Regions from separate parts of the Janthinobacterium sp. 61 genome, predicted to be linked through region 1. Evidence: predicted binding sites of a transcription regulator. Region 1 holds the regulator's gene; each other region holds the start of a gene.
What was found. Region 1 encodes sigma-54, which starts transcription at its own class of promoters, with help from an activator protein. Its sites were predicted from a motif close to TGGCANGNAANCTGCTTT; they were not measured.
Positions count from the first base shown of each region.

Region 2: the regulator sigma-54 is predicted to act here: its motif matches at 2,999-3,016, upstream of prpB (methylisocitrate lyase).
Region 3: the regulator sigma-54 is predicted to act here: its motif matches at 5,372-5,389, upstream of pedF (cytochrome c-550 PedF).

Region 1 covers NZ_PJMQ01000001.1:4,895,598-4,903,281, forward strand. The annotation lists gene CLU92_RS22190 (SIS domain-containing protein) at 1-699, shown strand, start outside; gene CLU92_RS22195 (HAD family hydrolase) at 699-1,232, shown strand; gene lptC (LPS export ABC transporter periplasmic protein LptC) at 1,278-1,889, shown strand; gene lptA (lipopolysaccharide transport periplasmic protein LptA) at 1,915-2,508, shown strand; gene lptB (LPS export ABC transporter ATP-binding protein) at 2,508-3,263, shown strand; gene CLU92_RS22215 (RNA polymerase factor sigma-54) at 3,268-4,746, shown strand; gene hpf (ribosome hibernation-promoting factor, HPF/YfiA family) at 4,816-5,175, shown strand; gene CLU92_RS22225 (enoyl-CoA hydratase/isomerase family protein) at 5,312-6,397, shown strand; gene rapZ (RNase adapter RapZ) at 6,518-7,381, opposite strand; gene hprK (HPr(Ser) kinase/phosphatase) at 7,592-7,684, opposite strand, start outside.
Region 2 covers NZ_PJMQ01000001.1:2,226,422-2,234,105, reverse strand. The annotation lists gene CLU92_RS10165 (M20/M25/M40 family metallo-hydrolase) at 1-421, shown strand, start outside; gene CLU92_RS10160 (hypothetical protein) at 437-943, opposite strand; gene CLU92_RS10155 (MBL fold metallo-hydrolase) at 1,084-1,941, opposite strand; gene CLU92_RS10150 (hypothetical protein) at 2,118-2,354, shown strand; gene CLU92_RS10145 (hypothetical protein) at 2,468-2,716, shown strand; gene prpB (methylisocitrate lyase) at 3,079-3,966, shown strand; gene prpC (2-methylcitrate synthase) at 4,042-5,196, shown strand; gene acnD (Fe/S-dependent 2-methylisocitrate dehydratase AcnD) at 5,208-7,684, shown strand, end outside.
Region 3 covers NZ_PJMQ01000001.1:4,097,864-4,105,547, reverse strand. The annotation lists gene rtcR (RNA repair transcriptional activator RtcR) at 1-987, opposite strand, end outside; gene CLU92_RS18640 (RNA-binding protein) at 1,234-2,757, shown strand; gene CLU92_RS18635 (RtcB family protein) at 3,029-4,258, shown strand; gene rtcA (RNA 3'-terminal phosphate cyclase) at 4,275-5,294, shown strand; gene pedF (cytochrome c-550 PedF) at 5,426-5,911, shown strand; gene CLU92_RS18620 (ABC transporter substrate-binding protein) at 5,936-6,769, shown strand; gene CLU92_RS18615 (TonB-dependent receptor) at 6,827-7,684, opposite strand, start outside.

The sequences.
Region 1 (7,684 bases):
GATGCTTTTATTGCCATATCGTACTCCGGAGAATCGTCGGAATTGATGGCCATCATGCCCGTCGTCAAGCGCATGGGCGGCGTGCTCATTTCCATGACGGGTAAACCGAACTCCAGCCTGGCTCAGCTGGCCGACGTGCACCTGGATATTTCTGTTGAGAAAGAAGCCTGTCCGCTGAACCTGGCGCCGACGGCCAGCACCACTGTGACCCTGGCCCTGGGCGATGCGATCGCCGTGGCCTTGCTGGACTTGCGCGGCTTCAAGGAAGAAGATTTTGCCCGCTCGCACCCGGGCGGCGCCCTGGGCCGTCGCCTGCTCACGCATGTGCATGACGTCATGCGCAGCGGTGAACGGGTGCCCAAGGTGGCCGTGGACGCTTCCTTGCTCCAGGCGCTGGAAGAAATGACGAAGAAGGGCATGGGCATGACGGCCGTCGTCGATGCGGATGACCGTCCCGTGGGCGTGTTCACCGATGGCGACTTGCGCCGCATGTTCGAGCGCGTGCAGGATTTCACGCAAGTGGCGATCCGCGACGTCATGCATGCGCAGCCGCGCAGCATCGCGCCCGAACGCCTGGCAGTGGACGCCGTGGCCGTGATGGAGCAGTTCCGCATCAACCAGATGCTGGTCGTCGATGCCGACGGCAAACTGGTGGGCGCCCTGCATATCCATGATCTGACGCAAGCGAAGGTGATCTGATGGACAGCGTTGCGGACAACCTGGCGCGGGCGGCCAAGGTCAAACTGATGATTTTTGACGTCGATGGCGTGCTCACCGACGGCAGCCTGCATTTCGGCCCGGATGGCGAGATGATGAAAACGTTTAATGTGTATGATGGCCTCGGCATCAAGCTGCTGCAGGAATCGGGCGTGCAGACGGCCATCATCAGTGCGCGCCGCTCGGCCATCACGGCGCGCCGCGCGCAAGACCTGGGCATTACCCATGTGCACCAGGGCGGTCATGACAAGCTGACACCGTTTCGCGAATTGCTGGCGCTGACTGGCTTGACGGAAGAACAATGCGGCTATATCGGCGACGATGTCATCGATGCGCCCATCCTGCGCCGCGTTGGCTTTGCCGTCAGCGTGCCAGGCGGGCGTCCGGAAGCGCTGGGCCTGGCGCACCATGTGACGCAAGCCGGCGGCGGCCGCGGCGCGGTGCGCGAGATCTGTGAATTCGTGCTGCGCGCCCAGGACAACTATGCGCGCGTCATGGCGCCGTTCCTGGAATGAGGCGTACCGCCTCGCCGCCAGTGATATTTGAAAGAGTGAATTCCTATGCGTAAGCCAGGAGGCGCCCATCGCTGGCGCATGATTTTTACCGTGCTGGGGGCAGTCGTCTTTGCGCTGGGCAGCTTTTGGCTGCTGGAAGTGATGAACAAGAATGGCCTGGACATCACGGCCAGCAAGCATCAGGATGAGCCAGACTATTTCATCACCAATTTCAGCCTGGTGCGCATGGACTTGACGGGTAAGCCCAGCTATATCGTGTCGGGCACCAAGCTCACCCATTATCCGCTGGACGATTCATCCGATATCGACCAGCCTTTCGTGCGCAAACTGTCGCCAGGCATGCCGCCGATGAACATGAATGCGGAACTGGCGCATATCGACCAGGACAATACCCGGCTGCAACTGCACCGCAATGTCGTGATCGACCGCGTGGCCAGTCCGAAGTCACAGAACCTGACGGTCAAGACGGAAGCGCTGACGGTGTTCCCGGATGAGGAAAGAATGGAGACGAACGTGCCTGTCGATATCTTGACGGGCGCCTCGCGCATCAATGGCGTGGGCATGAAGGCCAATAACGCCACCGGCGTGGTGGAAGTGCAGAATGCGCTGCGCATGGTCCTCCCGCCGAAACCGCGCCCGGCCGCGGCGGCAAAATGACAGAATGAAACAAGGAAACCATACTATGAAGAACATCTTGCTATTGACTCTATTCTCGACCATTTGCTCGCTGGGCATCGTGGGCACGGCACATGCCGAGAAAGCCGATTCCGAGAAGGAAGCCATCATCACGGCTCGTAGCGGCCACGTCGATGACGTCAAGCAGGTGCGTACCCTGACGGGCGATGTGGTGCTGGTGAAAGGGACTCTGACCATGAAGGCGGGCCGGGCCCTGATCACGGAAGACCCGCAAGGCTACCAGTTCATCACTTTCTGGGCCGATCCTGGCAAGCTGGCCACCTTCCGCCAGAAGCGCGATGGCGCAGGCGACCTGTGGGTGGAGGGCGAGGCGGAGCGCGTGGAATACAACAACAAGACGGAAGTCGTGAAACTGTTTTCCAAGGCCAAGTTGACGCGCCTGGAAGGCACGAAGCCGACCGACGTGGCCAACGGCGCCTTCATCTCGTATGACAGCCGCAAGGAGGAATTTGCGATGGAAAATTCCGATAGCGGCACCAGCACCCCCGATGGCGGCAGCGTGCGCATGGTGATCCAGCCGAAGCCCAAGGCACCGGCGGCGGAGAAAGCGCCGGCCACGCCTGCGTCAGGAAATAAATAATGGACAATACTCGTTGCGGCAGCACCCTGATCGTTCGCGGGCTGCAAAAAACCTATGGCAAGCGGCAAGTCGTGCATGATGTCTCGCTGCAAGTCGAATGCGGAGAAGTGGTCGGGCTATTGGGGCCGAACGGCGCCGGCAAGACCACCTCGTTCTATATGATCGTCGGCCTGGTGCCGTCGGACGGCGGCAGTATCGATATCAGCGGCGTGGATATTTCCCGCCTGCCGATCCACCGCCGCGCGCAGATGGGCCTGTCGTATCTGCCGCAGGAAGCGTCCGTGTTCCGCAAGCTGACGGTGGAAGACAATATCCGTGCCGTGCTGGAAATCCAGACCGTCGAAGGCCGTCCCTTGAAGAAGGCCGAGATCGAGGAGCGCCTGGATAAATTGCTGGCCGACTTGCAGATTGAAAAATTGCGCGAGAATCAGGCGCTGTCGCTGTCTGGCGGCGAGCGCCGCCGCGTGGAAATCGCCCGCGCGCTGGCCACCGACCCCCGTTTCGTCCTGCTCGACGAGCCGTTCGCCGGTGTCGACCCCATCGCCGTGATCGAGATCCAGCGTATCGTGCGCTTCTTGAAGGAGCGCAATATCGGCGTCCTGATCACCGATCATAATGTGCGCGAGACGCTGGGTATCTGCGACCGTGCCTACATCATCAACCAGGGCTCGGTGCTGGCGTCGGGACGCCCCGACGACATCATCGCGAACGAGTCGGTACGCCGGGTCTATCTGGGCGAACACTTCCGTATGTGAGCCAATGAAACAATCATTGCAGCTGCGCACTTCGCAGCACCTGGCACTGACGCCGCAGTTGCAGCAATCGATACGCCTGTTGCAATTGTCTACACTGGAATTGCACCAGGAGCTGGAGCAGTTGCTGACGGACAATCCCTTGCTCGAACGCCTCGACGATCCGCTCGACCGTTCGCTGCGCCTGCTGTCCGACGGCGCCTTGAGTTCCACGGCCGCGCCGGCCGAAGCACCGCCCCAGCCGCCAGGCCAGGAGGCACCCGCCGCGCCGGCCGAAGCGGAAACCTTTGATGGCGAGGCTGGCGACAGCCCTGCCGCAGCGGAGGGCGGCGACAGCGACTGGAGCGAGGCGAGCAGGGGCAAGGCGCCCGACGACGAAGATTCCCGTCCGCAACTTGAAGCCCACCACTGCACCTTGCGCGAACACCTGATGGAGCAGATGCGCGTGACGGTGCTCGAGTTGCGCGACCGCGCGCTCGTCGAGCTGATCATCGACGCGCTCGACGACAATGGCTACCTGGAAGAGTCGCTCGACGACATCCTGGCGCGTTTGCCGGAAGAGCTGGAAATCGACGCTGACGAGATGCGTACGGCCTTGTCCCTGTTGCAAAGTTTCGATCCGCCCGGCGTGGGCGCGCGCAACGCGTCCGAATGCCTGGCGCTGCAAATCAAGCGCTTGCCGCACATCGCCATGGTGACGCGGCGCATGGCCCTCGTCATTGTGGAAAAACACCTGGCCTGGTTTGCCCAGCGCGATTTTAACAAGCTGAAAAAAGCCCTCGATTGCGATGATGAAGACTTGCGCGAAGCGCAGACGGTGATTCGCCAGTGCAACCCGCATCCGGGTGCCGTGTTCGCCTCGGACGTGTCCGATTACGTGGTGCCCGACGTCGTCGTCAAGCGCGCGCGCAATGGCTGGCAAGTCACACTGAACAACGACGTCATGCCTCGCCTGCGCGTCAACGCCATGTACGCCAACTTGCTCAAGCAGGGCAAGGGCGAGGGTGCCATGGGCGCACAGTTGCAGGAAGCCAAGTGGCTGATCAAGAATATGCGCCAGCGCTTCGACACCATCCTGCGTGTAGCGCAAGCGATAGTAGAAAGACAAAAGAACTTTTTCTCGCATGGGGCCGTTGCCATGCGCCCCCTTGTGCTCCGTGAAATAGCTGATACACTGGGTTTACACGAGAGTACTATCTCGCGCGTAACAACTCAAAAGTACATGCTGACCCCGCACGGCATGTTCGAGTTGAAATATTTCTTTGGTAGCCACGTCGCCACCGAAGCGGGGGGCGAAGCGTCATCGACGGCGATACGGGCATTGATCGTGCAACTGACAGGAGCAGAAGACCCTAAAAATCCTTTATCCGACAGTAAGATTGCGGACATGCTGGGGGAACAAGGCATGGTGATTGCGCGACGTACTGTTGCCAAATACCGGGAAGCGTTGAAAATTCCGCCAGTGAGCCTGCGTAAGTGTTTGTAAGTTTTTTTCGGTTCCTCTGCGGGCCGGATACGATGGACCGCACGAACCCGATCATCTTTAGGAGTGTGTATGAATCTCACCATCAGCGGACATCATCTCGAAGTCACACCAGCCATCCGTGAATACGTACAAACGAAGCTGGAACGCGTGAAACGGCATTTCGATCAAGTCATCGATATCGCCGTGATTCTGACCGTGGATAACCTCAAAGAGAAAGAAAAACGTCAAAAGGCCGAAGTCAATTTGCGTCTGAGTGGCAAAACTGTCTATGTGGAAAGTCTGGCGCACGACCTGTATGCCGCCATCGATATCCTGATCGACAAGCTGGACAGGCAAGTGATGAAGTACAAAACCAAAGTGCAAGGGCACGGTAAAGAGGCGATCAAGCATCTGCCAGACAACTCGGAAGAAGAATTCGCCGCCGCCTAAGCGGCCTGCGACTTTCAACCGGTTGTGATCAACTAAGGGCGCACATTGCGCCCTTTTTTGCGCCCGTAGCTGTTGAGCGCTATGTTCCCCTCACAGGCGCTAGAATGTGCCCGTTCTCACTTCTTTTCACTTTGCCATGAGCGACTTCGTCCAGACCTCCATCCGCAACCGCACGGGCCACATCGTGCTCGACCGCCCCAAAGCCCTGAATTCCCTCTCACTGGAGATGGTGCGCGCCCTGAGTACCGTTTTGCTGGCCTGGCGCGACGATCCGCAGGTGGACGCCGTGGTGATCCGTTCCAGCAGTGAGAAAGCCCTGTGCGCCGGTGGCGACATCCGTTTCTTTTACGATGCGGGCCTGGCCACACCGCAGGGCGGCAGTGCGTTGCTGGAAGATTTCTTTACGGAAGAATATGCTTTAAATCATGTAATCCACTTCTATCCGAAACCGTATATCGCCGTGATGGATGGCGTGGTGATGGGCGGCGGCATGGGCGTGGCGCAGGCCGGGCCTGGCAACCGCCTGCGCATCGTGACGGGCCGCACGCGCATGGCCATGCCGGAAGTCAATATCGGCCTGTTTCCCGACGTGGGCGGCAGTTATTTCCTGTCTCGCCTGGCCGGTCAGCTGGGCTTGTACCTGGGCTTGACGGGCTTGACGATCAACGCGGCCGATGCCTTGTACACGGGCCTGGCCGATGTGTACCTGCCCGAGGCGCAGATGGGGGCGCTGCTGGCCCTGTTCGAATCGACGCCAGGCCAGGGCTTGCCGGTCGCCATCAAGGCCCTGGCAGCGCCGTTCCAGGCCCAGGCGGGCGTTTCTGCGCTGACCATGGCGCGCGCGGCGCTGGACCGCCATTTCGGCGCTGGCTCCGTCGCTGCCATCATGGCTTCGCTGGCGCAGGATGACAGCGCGTTTGCCAGCAAGGCGCTGGCGGCCATGCGCCAGCGTTCGCCGCTGATGATGTCGGTGACCCTGGAATTGTTGCAGCGGGGCGCCCAACTGGGCGTAGCCGATTGCCTGCGCATGGAGCGCACCGTGGTGCGCCACAATTTCGAGCATGGCGAAGTGCTGGAAGGCGTGCGCGCGCTGGTGGTCGACAAGGACAATGCTCCGCGTTGGAACCCTGCCAGCCTGGACGAGGTTGATGCGGCCATGGTGGCGCGCTTCTTTGCCCCCGTCTGGCCGGCGCAAGCGCATCCGCTGCGCCATCTGGATTAACAACGCCAAATAACACCGTAGCGAGCGGAAGGGAGGGGTGGTTGAGAAGCGGAACTGTGCTTTACGCACATGAGCATCGCAGACCACCTATACCGAAGCGCAGTAGATTTTAATGGCGTTCTAGCTACGTTCGCGGTGGCGTAGCACGACCCGTTCATTGGGGCCGAAATACTGCGCCAGCCGTTCTGCCATGTACACCGAGCGGTGCTGGCCGCCCGTGCAGCCCAGCGCCACCGTCAGGTAGCTGCGGTTGTCGGACTTGAATGATGGCAACCATTTCTCGATGAAGGCGCGGATGTCGGCCAGCAGTTCCAGCGCGCTGGGCTGCGCGTCGAGGAAGGCGATCACGGGTGCGTCGCGTCCGTCGAGCGGGCGCAGCGCCAAGTCGTAATAGGGATTGGGCAAGGCCCGCACGTCGAAGACGAAATCGGCGTCCAGCGGCACGCCCAGTTTAAAGGCGAAGGATTCAAAGAACAGGATCAGGGGCGCGCGTTCGGAGGCGACAATATCCTTGACCCAGGCGCGCAGCTTGTTGGCGCTCAGTTCCGAGGTATCGATTACATGACCCAGCTGTTCGATGGCCGACAGGCGTTCCCGTTCTTCCGAGATGCACTCGATCAGGGTACGGCGGCTGGCCGGATTCTGGTTCGGGCGCAATTCATGCGACAGGGGATGGCTGCGCCGCGTTTCCGAGAAGCGCGCCACCAGCGAATGCGTGGTGGCCGTGAGGAACATTACCTTGACATCGTGCCCCTGGTCGCGCAGCAGCGCCACATTGTGCGGCAGGCTGGTCAGCGACTCGGCACTGCGCGCATCGACGGCGACGGCCAGTTGCGGTGTACCTTCGTCGAGCAGCGTTTGCACCAGGCTGGGCAGGAGCGCCGGTGGCAGGTTGTCAACACAATAGTAACCGGTATCTTCCAGCACATTGAGCGCGACGGATTTACCGGAGCCGGATATTCCGGTGATAAGGACGATATGCATAGGCCGATCATACAATAAAGATCGGCACTGCGCTCCAAGGCAATGCTCTTTACAAATTATTGCAATTTTGATTGTGGTGTTGGTGAAGCAAATGCTGGAGCACAGATAGTAGGTCGGCTTAGCGCAAAGCGCGTAAGCCGACGCTGCGGCATAGGCCAACATTGTTGTCGGATTACGCGGGGCCTTGCCCCGCTAATCCGACCTACGTTGTTAATCCCCGCTCATTGCCAAACGTTGCCGTTCCATGAACTCTTGCAAGGTATCGATGCCGCGCAGCTGCAAGATGGTATTGCGCACGGCCGC
Region 2 (7,684 bases), 2.7 Mb from region 1:
CCGTGGCGGCCAGGCCTATTTCGAAGCCCACAAGCAGGCGCTTGGTAAGCAATATGCGGCCATCGAGATGGACAGCGGCGCCGGCCGCCCGTTCGGCATCCTGGCCAGCGTCGGGCCGAAGTCGGAAAAGCTGTTCGCGCCCCTGCGCGCCGCCTTGCAGCCAATCGGTGCGCACGCGTTCACGCGCCGCGACGCGCTGGGCACGGGTGACTTGCACCGCCTGGAAACGGGCGGCGTGCCCAGCTTCGAGCCGCTGGTCGACAGCCACAGCTACTTCCACTACCATCACACGCCGGCCGACACGCTGGACAAGGTCGACCCGGAGAACCTGAAGCGCAACGTGGCGCTGATGTCGTCGCTGGCCTGGTTCCTGGCCAATATTGATGGCGAGATCGGGCGGGCCCCGGAGCAAACGGAGTAAGGGGGGCTCGCCTCCTCACTGCGAGTAACCCTGCAGATCGTCGGCCGCATCGTGGCGGATGCCCCACCACGGCAAGCAGGCATTGTTTTCGCCGCGCGCGCGGCACCACGGTTTCTCGTGATTGATGGGCCGCACGGTGGCCGGCGGCAACACCAGCACGCAGCTAGCGCTGTCAGGATCGCTGGTGCCCGCCACCAGCACGCTCTTGCCGACGTGGTTCGCGTGGGCGATGCCCAGGACCACGTTGGTCAGCGCCGTGCCGGCGCCCATTTCACCCAGCAGCGCTGGCGAATTGAGGGTCTGTGGCAGGAAGTCGAAGTCCGGCACTTCCAGGGTCAGCGCCTGCGCCAGCTGGCTGGCGGCCAGGTAGTTCTGGATTTCCTGCTTGCGCCAGGCATTGAATTCCTTGCTAGCCGCCTCGGCTTGCGCATCGCCCTTGCCCTGGGAACGGTAGGGCGCATACGCGCCATCGGCCTCGGCGAGCAGGATGCAATTCGTATCGAGCGTAGGGTCGGGCGACATATGGGCGCTCCGTCAATGTTGAACTTGAAAAAGCGGTGCCCAAGCGAACCCAGGCAATCTGCACTGTATGCGGATTGCCTGGGCTGGAGTTTGCGTGGTGTCAAGAAAGGAGGAGCGCCGGGCGGGGAACGCCCGGGGAATCAGATCGCGTTCAGCGGTATCTTCAGGTAGCGCACGCCGTTTTCTTCCGGCTCGGGCAGCTTGCCCGCATTGATATTGACCTGGATGGCGGGCAGGATCAATGTCGGCATGTCCAGGGTGGCGTCACGGCCCGTGCGCATGGCAACGAATTGCTCTTCCGTGATGCCGTCGCGCAAATGGATGTTGCTGGCGCGCTGTTCGGCCACCGTCACTTCCCAGCGCGGCGCGCGGCCGTTGGGCGGGTAGTCGTGGCACATGAACAGTCGCGTTTGCGGCGGTAGCGACAGCAGCCGCTGCGCGGAGCGGTACAGCAGGGACGCGGAGCCGCCTGGAAAGTCGCAGCGGGCCGAACCCACGTCCGGCATGAACAGGGTGTCACCTACGAAGACGGCGTCGCCGATCTGGTAAGCCAGGTCGGCCGGCGTATGGCCTGGCACGTGCAGGGCGCGCACCTCCAGCTTGCCAATATGAAACACCTGGTCGGGCGCGAACAACTGGTCGAATTGCGAGCCGTCGGCCCGGGCGTCATCCTGGTGGTAGACGGCGGCAAAGGCTTGCTGCACCGTCTGGATGGCGGCGCCGATGGCCACATCGCCGCCCAGCTGCTGCTGCAGGTAGGGCGCGGCGGAAAGATGATCGGCATGCGCATGGGTTTCCAGCAGCCAGCGGCATTGCAAGCCGTGTTCGCGCACGAAGGCGATCACCTTGTCTGCCGACGCGGTCGAGGTACGGCCCGCCTTCGGATCGTAGTCGAGCACGGAATCGATGATGGCGCAGTCCTGGCCATCTGCCTCGTACACGACGTAGGTGACAGTGGCGGTGGCGGGGTCGAAGAAAGCTTGGATTTGTGGAGTCATCGCGGCGGCAAGGTACGGACAGGGAAGTGCATTATATCGCCAGAGCAGGCTAAAAAAATGTTGAGAATTGACATTGAACATGCGAAAAACAGATAAGAGCGCATGCATGCGCCCGTCACAGTCGTGCGCACCCTGGCGCTTGCAGCGTGGTAACCTCGTTCTACAAGGAGGAGTTTATGGACGATACCACTGCACGCAGCGAACAGTACCGCGGTTTTACGATTTCGGTGACCCCGCAAAAGGATAACGACGATTTATGGGATTTTACCTATCGCCTGCAGCGCGAGGGCGAGAGCGCGGCGCAGGCGATCACGCGCAGCCGTACCCTGGGTGGCTACGCGGCGCCAGAAACGGCTTGCACGGCCGGCCTGGAAGTGGCCAGGACGGAAGTGGATAATCTGCTGCGTCCTTGAGTCAGCGTAAATCGTTTAGCCCGATTGCGCCGTTCGTGCGTGAAACACGTCGCTAGCGATCCCGCTTCATGCTACGATTTCCACTATTGAGTCAGTCCCGAAGGAGGCACACCATGGATAACAGTTCTAAAATTCACTATAAAGGCTGGGAAATCGTTCCCCTGGCCGTGCCTACTACCGACGGCAAATGGTCGGCCAGTTGCGACATCGAACGCGCCACGGCGGAAGGCCTGGAAGTGTTCGAAGGCTCGACCATGCAATTCGTGCGCGACGACGAGGATGGCGCGATTGCCGCTGCCTGCGAAGAGGCCGTGCGCCAGATCGACAACATCATCGCCAACCCGCTGGTGCGGCTGGCCTAGTTTTTTGTTTTTGAGTCTCATTGTGTTCCAGCAGCCGGCGCCCGCCGGCTGTTTTGCGTTTGGTGCGCCGCAAGTTCTGCGCTCATCCCTCTAAATACACGGCCTGTTTCATGTTTCAATATGATGTTTCATGTGAAATAATTGAAACATAGGTGAAACATCTCTGACCTTTATTGTGACATTGATGTTCCCTTGCGTGACACTGCGCGCCACGCCCATACATGGCCGTTTCCCTCGTATTTCACTGTGGTTCTGCGTACTTTCCGGGGTGCCGCGCGACCCTGGCACGGCAATTGCAATAGTGATGCTCATAGCAAGTCCATGAAACATTCGGGACGACCCGAATCCCATAAGGTGAACACATGACTCAATACTCCGCAGGTGCCGCATTCCGCAAGGCCGTCCAGGAAGAATCCCCGTTGCAAGTCGTCGGCGCCATCAACGCCAACCACGCCTTGCTGGCCAAGCGCGCCGGTTATAAGGCCATCTATTTGTCCGGCGGCGGTGTCGCGGCCGGCTCGCTGGGCTTGCCCGATCTGGGTATTTCCAGTCTGGATGACGTGCTGACCGATATCCGCCGCATCACTGACGTGTGCGACCTGCCGCTGCTGGTCGATGCCGACACGGGCTTCGGTTCGTCTGCCTTCAACGTGGCGCGCACCGTGAAATCGATGATCAAGTTCGGCGCCGCCGGCCTGCACATCGAAGACCAGGTAGGCGCCAAGCGCTGCGGCCACCGTCCGGGCAAGGAAATCGTGAGCAAGGAAGAAATGGTCGACCGCATCAAGGCGGCCGTCGATGCGCGCACGGACCCGAACTTCGTCATCATGGCGCGCACCGATGCGCTGGCCGTCGATGGCCTGGAAGCGGCGCTGGAGCGTGCCGTCGCCTGCGTCGAGGCGGGCGCCGACATGATCTTCCCGGAAGCCATCACGGACCTGGACATGTACGCCACGTTTGCCAAGGCAGTCAATGTGCCGATTTTGGCCAACATCACGGAATTTGGTTCCACGCCGCTGTTCACCCTGGACGAATTGCGCAGCGCCCACGTGGGCCTGGCCCTGTACCCGCTGTCGGCCTTCCGCGCGATGAACAAGGCGGCCGACAACGTCTACCGCGCACTGCGCCGCGACGGTACGCAAAAGAATGTTGTCGATACCATGCAGACGCGCATGGAGTTGTATGAATCGATCAACTACCATGATTTTGAGCAAAAGCTCGACGCGCTGTTCGCCGCGCAAAAGAAGTAAGCACCGACAAAAGAGCGGGTCATGGGAGGCCCTGGCCCGCTGCACTGGACTGACAATCATCTTCTGGAGAACACAATGACCGCATCGCAAGTCGCTACTTTCAAGCCTAAAAAATCCGTCGCCCTGTCCGGCGTTACCGCTGGCAACACGGCGCTGTGCTCGGTCGGCAAGACCGGCAACGATTTGCACTATCGCGGCTATGACATCCTGGACGTGGCCGACAGCTGCGAATTCGAAGAAATCGCCTACCTGCTGGTACACGGAAAGTTGCCGACCGCCGCAGAATTGAAAGGCTACAAGGCCAAGTTGAAGTCCTTGCGCGGCCTGCCGTCGGCCGTGAAGCTGGCGCTGGAAGCGCTGCCGGCCGCCGCCCACCCGATGGATGTGATGCGTACGGGCGTCTCCGTGCTGGGCTGCACCTTGCCGGAAAAAGACGACCATAACGCGCCGGGCGCACGCGATATCGCCGACCGTTTGATGGCGTCGTTCGGCTCCATGCTGCTGTACTGGTACCACTACAGCCATAACGGCAAGCGCATCGAGGTGGAAACGGACGACGACTCGATCGGCGGCCACTTCCTGCATCTGCTGCACGGTGAAAAACCGTCCGCGTCGTGGGAAAAAGCCATGCACACGTCCTTGATCCTGTACGCGGAACACGAATTCAATGCTTCGACCTTCACCAGCCGCGTCATCGCCGGTACGGGTTCGGACATCCATTCGGCCATCACGGGCGCCATCGGCGCGCTGCGCGGCCCGAAACACGGCGGCGCGAACGAAGTGGCACTGGATATCCAGAAACGCTACGACAATGCCGACGAAGCGGAAGCGGACATCCGCGAGCGCGTGGCCAACAAGGAAGTGGTGATCGGCTTCGGTCACCCCGTCTACACGATTTCCGACCCGCGCAATAAAGTCATCAAGGAAGTGGCCCGTTTGCTGTCGCAGGAAGCCGGTTCCACGAAAATGTTCGATATCGCCGAGCGCCTGGAATCGGTCATGTGGGAAATCAAGAACATGTTCCCGAACCTGGACTGGTTCTCCGCCGTGTCCTACCACATGATGGGCGTGCCGACGGCGATGTTTACGCCGCTGTTCGTCATTTCGCGCACCTCGGGCTGGGCCGCCCACATCATCGAGCAGCGCATCGACAACAAGATCATCCGCCCGAGCGCCAACTATGTGGGCCCGGAAGACCTGGAATTCGTGCCGATCAAGGACCGCAAATAATGACCCCTAATATGAACACCCTGCATCGCAAGCCTTTGCCGGGCACCCAGCTAGACTACTTCGACACGCGTGCCGCCGTCGATGCGATCCAGCCAGGCGCTTACGCAACCTTGCCCTATACCTCGCGCGTGCTGGCCGAAAACCTCGTGCGCCGCTGCGACCCTGCCACCCTGAACGCGTCGCTGAGCCAGTTCATCGAGCGCCGCCGCGACCTCGATTTTCCATGGTTCCCCGCCCGCGTCGTCTGCCATGACATCCTGGGCCAGACTGCCCTGGTCGACCTGGCCGGCCTGCGTGACGCCATCGCAGCCCAGGGCGGCGACCCGGCCCTGGTCAATCCTGTCGTGCCCACGCAGCTGGTGGTCGACCATTCGCTGGCCGTCGAATGCGGCGGCTTTGACCCCGATGCCTTCGCCAAGAACCGCGCCATCGAAGACCGTCGCAATGAAGACCGTTTCGACTTCATCGACTGGACCAAGAAAGCCTTTAAAAACGTCGACGTGATCCCGCCGGGGAATGGCATCCTGCACCAGATTAACCTCGAGCGCATGTCGCCCGTGATCCAGGTGCAAAATGGAGTGGCCTATCCCGACACCCTGGTCGGCACGGATTCGCATACGCCGATGGTCGACGCGCTGGGCGTGATCGCCATCGGCGTGGGCGGCCTGGAAGCGGAAAGCGTGATGCTGGGCCGCGCCTCGTGGATGCGTTTGCCCGACATCATCGGCGTCAAGCTGACGGGCAAACCGCAGCCGGGCATCACGGCCACGGATACGGTGCTGGCGCTGACGGAATTTCTGCGCAAGCAGAAGGTCGTCTCGTCCTACCTGGAATTCTACGGCGAGGGAGCATCGCACCTGACCCTGGGCGACCGTGCCACGATTTCCAATATGGCGCCGGAATTTGGCGCCACGGCCGCCATGTTCTACATCGACGCGCAAACCATCAAGTACTTGAAATTGACGGGCCGCGACGATGAGCTGGTGAAACTGGTCGAACTGTATGCCAAAGAAACGGGCTTGTGGGCCGACAGCCTGGTCGACGCGCAATACGAGCGCGTGCTGACGTTTGACCTGTCGTCCGTCGTGCGCAATATCGCGGGGCCATCGAATCCGCACAACCGCGTGCCGACATCGGAACTGGCTGCGCGGGGTATCTCCGGCGTGGTGGAAAACGAGCCGGGCAAGATGCCGGACGGCGCCGTCATCATCGCCGCCATCACCAGCTGCACCAACACGAACAATCCGCGCAACATGATCGCCGCCGGCCTGATCGCACGCAATGCGAACCGTCTCGGTTTGACGCGAAAACCCTGGGTGAAATCGTCGCTGGCACCCGGTTCGAAAACCGTGGAACTGTATCTGCAGGAAGCGGGTCTGATGACCGAGCTGGAACAACTGGGCTTCGGCGTGGTGGCATTTGCCTGCACTTCGTGCAACGGCATGTCGGGCGCGCTTGATCCTGTCATCCAGGATGAAGTGGTGTCGCGCGACCTGTACGCTACGGCCGTTTTGTCGGGTAACCGCAACTTCGACGGCCGCATTCACCCGTACGCGAAACAGGCTTTCCTCGCCTCGCCGCCGCTGGTGGTGGCCTACGCGATCGCCGGCACCATCCGCTTCGATATCGAGAAGGACGTGCTGGGCATTGCCCCGGACGGCAAGCCTATCCAGTTGAAGGATATCTGGCCATCGGACGAGGAAATCGACGCCATCGTCGCTTCCAGCGTCAAGCCGGAGCAGTTCCGCAAGGTGTATATCCCCATGTTTGCCGCGCAGGCGGACGATGGCATCAAGGTCAGCCCCCTGTACGACTGGCGCCCGCAGACGACGTACATCCGCCGTCCGCCGTACTGGGAAGGCGCGCTGGCTGGCGCACGCCCATTGAAAGGCATGCGTCCGCTGGCCGTCCTGGGCGATAACATCACCACCGATCATTTGTCGCCATCGAACGCCATCATGCTCGATAGCGCGGCCGGCGAGTATCTGGCGAAGATGGGCTTGCCGGAGGAAGACTTCAATTCCTACGCCACGCACCGGGGCGACCATTTGACGGCGCAGCGCGCCACGTTTGCCAACCCGACGCTGAAAAACGAGATGGTAATCGAAGATGGCAAGGTGAAGGCCGGTTCGCTCACGCGCATCGAGCCGGAAGGCACCATTTCGCGGATGTGGGAAGCCATCGAGGTGTACATGGAGCGCAAGCAGCCATTGATCATCATCGCCGGCGCCGACTATGGCCAGGGTTCCTCGCGCGACTGGGCCGCCAAGGGCGTGCGCCTGGCCGGCGTGGAAGCCATCGTGGCCGAAGGTTTTGAGCGCATCCACCGCACCAACCTGGTGGGCATGGGCGTCTTGCCGCTGGAATTTATGCCAGGCGTGAATCGCAAGACCCTGGGCCTGGACGGCAGCGAAACCTACGACGTCGTGGGCGAGCGTACGCCGCGCTCCACCTTGACCTTGCTCATCCATCGCAAGAACGGTGAAAC
Region 3 (7,684 bases), 800 kb from region 1:
GGCGATCAGCTGGAAGTCGCTCTGCACTTCCGTGTCCGCACCTACAGGGAAAAAGCGTTTTTCTTCGATGGCTTTCAGCAGCATCGCCTGTTCGTCTAGCCCTAGCTCACCGATTTCATCGAGAAACAGCAATCCCTTGTGTGCGCTGCGCAGCAAGCCTGGCCGGTCCACGCCGGCGCCAGTGAATGAACCCTTGATATGGCCGAACAGGGTGGACGCGGCGCCGTCGCCATGCAGGGTGGCGCAATTGAGATCGATGAATTTGCCATCGATCTGGTGGCGCGATTTTTTCAGTTCATACACGCGGCGCGCGAGAAAGGATTTGCCGGCGCCCGTAGGTCCCATCAGCAGCATGGGGGCGCGGGACTTGATGGCGACGCGCTCGATTTCCTCGATCATGGCGTTGAACTTCGCATTGCGCGTGGCGATGCCGGACTTCAGGAATGCCACGCCTTCGGCCTGTTCGCGCGTAAAACGCTGGGCGATCTGATCATAGCGGGACAGATCGAGGTCGATCAGTGCGTAGCTGCCGGGATTGCCGGCAGCCTGGCGCTTGGGCGGTGATGTCTGCACGAGGCGGCCTGGGAAATAGCGTGCCTCCGTCATCAGGAACATGCAGATTTGCGCCACGTGGCTACCGGTGGTGATGTGGATCCAATAGTCTTCCTTGTTCGGATCGAAGGGGTAGTTGTTGGCGAAATCGTAGAGGGCGCCGTACACGTTCTCGAAGTCCCAGGCATCGCTGATGGGGAGTGCATGCGCGATTAATTCGGTTTCCGGCGAGACGCTGGCGATATCCTGCGACACCTGCTGCACCAGGTTGCTGAACTGGCTGCCTGCGTACAGCAACTCGAAACGGTCGATGATCTTGTCCTCGTGCTGGGTCAGGGCGATGCTGGGGCGCCACTTCTCCCAGCGTGCCGCGCCCCTGCCATTGTCGAGTTGCGTGCCGAGAAAGCCGATGACGACAGTGCGTTTTGCTTGCATATTTTGGATAAGAATTTATCTGAAAATATAATTGTATTCGAAATCGCAATGCCTGCTAATGCCCGTTGAAAAATATAGATGAAAATATTATTTCATAAAATCAATGACTTATGATCTTTTTTGACGAGGACGGAAAAGCTGGCACAGCGCTTGCAATAGAGAGGATACAAACGAGATAAAACGAGTAGAAGAGAGGATCACATCATGGCCAACTTGCGGCTATTCCAAAGCACTAAACAAACCAGCTTGCTGCCAGCCGCACTGGGCTTCAACGCGGAAGGCGCGCCAGCCTACGCGCTGACGCCACGCCACCAGCTGGCCCAGTATGCGGCCACGGGCTGCCTGAACACGACGTTCTATGCGAGCGCCGAAGCGCAGCTGGCGAGGGTGCTGGAACTGTGCAAAGCCGTGGAGCCGGCCTTCATTGCGAAAACGGCCGTGTATTGCCGCGAACGGGGCTACATGAAAGACATGCCGGCCTTGCTGGTGGCGGTGCTGGCGGCGCAGGGCGCTGCGGAATTTCCGCCAGCTTTCGAGCGCGTCATCAACAATGGCAAAATGCTGCGCAACTTCGTGCAGATCATGCGCTCGGGCGCCGTGGGCCGCAAGTCGCTGGGGTCGCGTCCGAAAAAACTGGTGCAGGCATGGTTGAACAGCGCGTCGGAGCAGGTTTTGCTGGCCGCAGCCGTGGGCAATGCACCTTCGCTGGCCGACGTGGTGAATATGGTGCACCCGAAACCGCAGGATGCCTGGCGGGCAGCGTTTTTTGCCTGGCTGATCGGCAAGCAGTACGATGCCAAGGCACTGCCGCCGGCGCTGGCCGCGTTCGAGGCTTACAAGCTTGATCCAGCGCAAGCGATACCGGAAGTGCCGTTCCAGATGCTGACGGCGCTACCCTTGTCTGCCCGGGACTGGGCGCAGATCGCCCGCCAGGGCAGCTGGCAGATGGTGCGCATGAATCTGAACACCTTTGGCCGCCACGGCGTGTATGCGATCGACGGCATGCCGGAATTGATTGCCGCGAAGCTGCGCGATTCCGAGGCGATTGACCGGGCGCGGGTATTTCCGTACCAGTTGATGTCGGCCTGCATGGCCGCCAGCGAGAGCGTGCCCGCCATCGTGCGCAATGCGCTGGAGCAGGCGCTGGAAATATCGCTGCTGAACGTGCCGCGGATAGCGGGCAGGGTGGTGGTGTGTCCCGACGTTTCCGGCTCGATGTCCTCGCCCGTCAGCGGTTTTCGCGGTAGCGCTACCTCGAGTGTACGTTGCATCGACGTGGCGGCCCTGGTGGCGGCGGCCATGCTGCGCAAGAATCCGGACGCCATGGTGCTGCCATTCGAGCAAAGCGTGGTGACATGCCAGCTCGATGCGCAGGGCACGGTGATGGAGAACGCGGCAAGGCTGGCGGCCATCGGAGGTGGCGGCACCAATTGCAGTGCGCCACTGCTGCGGATGAACAGCAAGAAGGAGCTGGCGGACCTGGTGATTTATGTCTCTGATAACGAATCGTGGATCGACGCCAGACGCAGCGGCGCAACAGCGACCATGGGACAGTGGACTGTCTTCAAGCAGCGCAATCCGCAAGCGAAACTGGTGTGCATCGATATTGCGCCGCACGCCACGACGCAGGCGATGGAGCGCGAGGATATCCTGAACATCGGTGGTTTTTCCGATGACGTATTCAGGATTATCGCCGCCTTTGCTGCAGGTCGGCTGGACCCCGCGCACTGGGTGGGAGAAATCGACGCCATCGATGTTGCAAGTTGTTGAAGTAAAGCGCATGAATGCGGACAAGACTACATAACAGACGTCCTGTCCAACCTTGTCATGCGCCGTAGTACCCCGAATGCCGACAGGATTACATAGCTTAGCCGCGTCAAACCGGCCTGGCAGGCGCAGTGAGCTTGCCAGAAGATCCTGTCCCACCTTGTCGGGTTGTCGTACGGATGAATGCCGGTGGAACTACATCCAGGGCCGATGCGTCGGCAACGTTTCACCAATCCTGGTCATCCCCCCCGGATAACATGAGAAGAGAGAACATATGAAAGAATACGAAGTCCTGCATGCCGAAGGCAGCCGTCCCGTGAAAATGTGGACCCGTGGCGTGCCTGTCGAAGAAGCGGCCAAAAAACAATTACGCAACACGGCGACCCTGCCGTTCATTTACAAGCATATCGCCGTCATGCCCGACGTCCACCTGGGTAAAGGTTCGACCATCGGCAGCGTGATTCCCACGCTGGGCGCCGTGATTCCGGCGGCGGTGGGCGTGGATATCGGGTGCGGTATGATGGCGGCGAAAACCACGCTGACGGCCAGCGACTTGCCCGATAACCTGGGGCCACTGCGCAGCGCCATCGAGCGCGCCATTCCGCACGGGATGTCGCCGAAGACGCGCGGCCACCGCGGCCGCGACGAAGGTTCCTGGCATACGCCGCCTTCGGTGGTCGATGCGGCCTGGCTGCAACTGAAGGATGAATTCGATGCCATTTGCCTGAAAACGCCCAAGCTGAAGAACACGAATAACTACCGCCACCTGGGAACTTTGGGCAGCGGTAACCACTTCGTCGAAGTCTGCCTCGACGAGCAGGGCTCGGTGTGGTTCATGCTCCATTCCGGCTCGCGTGGCGTGGGCAATGCCATCGGCACCCATTTCATCGAATTGGCCAAGCAGGATATGCGTACTCACTTCATCAACCTGCCCGACCAGGACCTGGCTTATTTGGCCGAGGGAACGCAGCATTACGACGATTATGTGGAGGCGGTGGGCTGGGCCCAGCGTTTTGCCCGCAACAACCGCGAAGTGATGATGCAGAACCTGATCGCGGCCGTGCGCACGGTCATCCATAAGCCGTTCCAGACGCATGTGGAAGCCGTCAACTGCCACCATAACTATGTGCAGAAGGAGCACCACTTCGGCAAGGATGTACTGGTCACGCGCAAGGGCGCCGTCTCGGCCCGGGCCGGCGAACTGGGGATCATTCCCGGCTCCATGGGGGCGAAGAGCTTTATCGTGCGCGGTAAAGGAAATGCGGAGAGCTTTCATAGCTGCAGCCACGGTGCGGGACGCACGATGAGCCGCACGGAAGCGAAGCGGCGCTTCAATCTGGCGGACCAGATCCGCGCCACCGAGGGCGTGGAATGCCGCAAGGATGAAAACGTGATCGATGAAATCCCGATGGCCTACAAGGATATCGACGCGGTGATGCTGGCGCAGCGCGAGCTGGTCGATGTGGTGCATATCTTGAAGCAGGTCGTCTGTGTCAAAGGTTAACAGAGAGAAAGAAGCAATGATAGAAATTGATGGAGCGCAAGGCGAAGGCGGCGGACAGATTTTGCGCTCGGCGCTGAGCCTGTCCATGATCACGGGCCGGCCATTCCGCTTGACGAATATCCGCGCGGGGCGGGAAAAGCCCGGCTTGCTGCGCCAGCACTTGCTGGCCGTGCAGGCGGCGGCCGCCATTTGCGGGGCGCGCACGACGCCGCTGGCGTTGCGCGCAGCTAGCCTGGAATTCATGCCTGGCCCCATACGCGGTGGCGATTACCGCTTTGCCATCGGCAGCGCCGGCAGTTGCACCCTGGTGCTGCAAACCCTGTTGCCGGCCTTGCTGCATGCGGATGGGCCGTCCACCGTGCGCATCAGTGGCGGCACGCACAATCCCATGGCGCCGCCCGTGCATTTCCTGCAGCGCGCGTATTGCCCCATCCTGCAGCAGATGGGTGCCGAGGTGGAGATCGCGCTGCAACGCTACGGCTTTCATCCCGCAGGGGGCGGCGAAGTGATTGCCACCGTACAACCGTGTCCGCGCTTGCGGCCTATCGCATTGCTGCAGCGCGGTGAACGGAAAGCAGGGTATGCGGAAAGCGTGTTGGCGGGCGTGCATGTGAACGTGGCGCAGCGCGAGTTGGAGCGTGTCGCCAGCGGCATGGGCTGGAGCGGCAAGCAGCTGCGTATCGTCGGCTTGCCCGCGGAGCAGGGGCCGGGCAATGTCTTGTTGCTGACGCTCGAGCATGAGCATGTCACGGAAGTGTTTACTTCTTTTGGCGAAAAGTACTTGCTGGCGGAATCTGTGGCCAAGCGCCTGCTGAACGAGGTGCGCGCCTATCTGAAGACGGATGCGGCCGTCGGCGAGCACCTGGCCGACCAGCTCTTGCTGCCCATGGCGCTGGCCGGTGGTGGCACCTTCACTTGTAGCAAGGTCTCGCAGCATGCGCTGACGAATGCGGAGGTGATTTCCCGGTTTTTGCCTGTGCGTATCACTTTCGAGCAGCAGGAGCGGGCCAGCATCTGCACGGTGGCCTCCGTCTGACGCGCGCGGTGACACAACTACCTGTTGCAGCTGTTCCAAATTGATACATGGGCGACCGGATGTGGGGCATGTAGGCATGGCATGGCATTTGCTCTTCTTGGATATTCACTAAAAAAACCAAGGAGACCAGCATGACCTATTCCATCCGTACCCTGCTCGGCGTGGCAGCCGCCGGTGCCGTCGCACTCACTTCCCTGCTGACCTTGCCGCATGCCTATGCGCACGGCAATGTCACGCCGCAAGGCGTCGACACCACGGGCTTGCCCAAGGTGGGCGACAAGTGGCTCGAACAAAACCCGTATCGTGGCAACAAGCTGGCCCTGACGGTGGGCACCTCCGCCTACAACCAGAATTGCGCCCGCTGCCACGGCATCGAAGCCATCTCGGGCGGCATCGCGCCGGACTTGCGCCAGCTCGATCGCGATTGCTTTGGTATCAAGAATGAGACAAAGAAACAGGCATGCTACAAGGAAACGGACAATTATTTCCTGGCGACCATCCGCCACGGTAAAGTACGCAATGGCGCCGTGTACATGCCGCCGTTTGAAGGTGTCTTCAACCAGGAAGCCATGTGGGCCATCAAAACCTACCTGGAAACCCGCCGCGATTCTAACTGAGCCGATTGATCACCAAGGAGTCCCATGCGTTCATTTCAATTCCGTGGCGCGCGCGCGATGCTCTCGCTCGCCTGCCTGGCGCTGTGCGCAGCCGCGCCAGCGCGCGCCGACTGGCAGAAAGTGCAGCAGTCGGGCAGCCTGAAAGTGGCGGTGTACAACGAGTTCGCGCCGTTTTCCGACAAGGGCGCGGGCATCGATATCGACATTGCCGAAGCGCTGGCCAAAAAGCTGGGTTTGAAACTGAGCTTGCTGCCCTTTCCCGCCGGTGAAAACCTGAATGACGATTTGCGCAATATGGTGTGGAAGGGCCACTACCTCGGCTATGGTCCTGCCGATGTCATGTTGCATGTCCCGGTCGACAAGAAGTTGATGGCGGATAACGACAAGGTCGAGATTTTCGCCCCGTATTACGTGGAAACCGTGCGTCTGGCGCGCAGCGCGCAAGCCGTGCCGCAATTCGATGGCATCGCTTCGCTGGCCGGCAAGCGTATCGGCGTGGAAAAGGTATCGATCGCCGCCATGCTGATGCTGGGTGAAGACAATGGCAAGTACCGCGACGACGTGCGTATCTTCGACACGGCTGCCGAAGCCTTGCAGCAATTGCAGGCGGGCCAGCTCGACGCCGTGCTGGCGAATCGTTCGGAAATCGAGTCGGTGCTGAAAAGCGATTCCGCTTTCCCCTTGAGCGAAGTGGCGTTCGCCCGCTTGCCGCGTGCCGGCTGGGCCGTGGGTCTGGCCGTCAGCCGTCAGCAGCTCGACGTGGCCAAGTTGCTGCAGGCGGCCATGAACGAGATGGCGGCCAGCGGCGAATTGAAAGCCATCTTTGAGAAATATGGCGTCAAGGAAGCACGGCCGTAGCAGGCTATGTTGATATGCCAAGAAGCCCGCGCATTGGAAGATGCGCGGGCTTTTTTCTTAGAACGAATATTGCGCGCTGGCGCCCAGCAGCCAGTTACGGCCCGGCGCCGCTTCATAGTAGCGTTTGTTGCTGTCGCCAACGATGACGGAACCCACATAGGTCTTGTCGAAAAGATTGTTCAGGCGGGCAAATTCCTTGAAGCGCCATTTGCCCGCGTTTTGCTTGGCGTTGACCCTGGCATTGAACACCGTGTAGCCTGGCGCCGGTTTTTCGCTGTTGCTGTCTTCCGCGTAGATCTGGTTGCTGGCCACGCTTTCCAGTGCCGCGCCAAAACGGTCCAGCGTGTCTTTCCAGGCCAGTTCCGCGAACAGGTTGGCGCTGGGTACGCCCGGCAAGCGGCTGCCTTCGCGCACGCTGCCGAAGGCCTGGTCATACACGGCGTGCAGGCTGGTCAGCGCCACTTTTGTCGTGAAGCCATACGGCAGGCTGGAGTCCAGCGACACTTCCATACCCTGGCGCAAGGTCTTGCCCCCATTGCGGTAGCTGGTGCGCCCGCCGCTCGATTGATCGACCACCAGTTCGTCGCTGGTCTTGATCTGGAATAAGGCTGCATTCACATGCGTGTTGCTATTGATCCTGGCTTTGATGCCCGCTTCCAGGTTGGTGCTGGTGGCCGGTTTCAGCTGGTAATTGAAGCCGCCGCCCGTGCCCGAGTAAAACAGTTCGTTCAGGGTGGGCGCCTCGAAGCCGCGTGCGGCGCTGGCGTAGACGTTGACGCTGGGCGTCAGCTTATACAGCAGACCCAGCACCGGTGTCGTGTGGCTGAACTCCAGGCTGCCGCTGTCGTCGCCATTGCTGAGAAAGTGGTCGTTGACCGCCACTTTCATCTTGCTGTAGCGCACACCTGCGCTGAG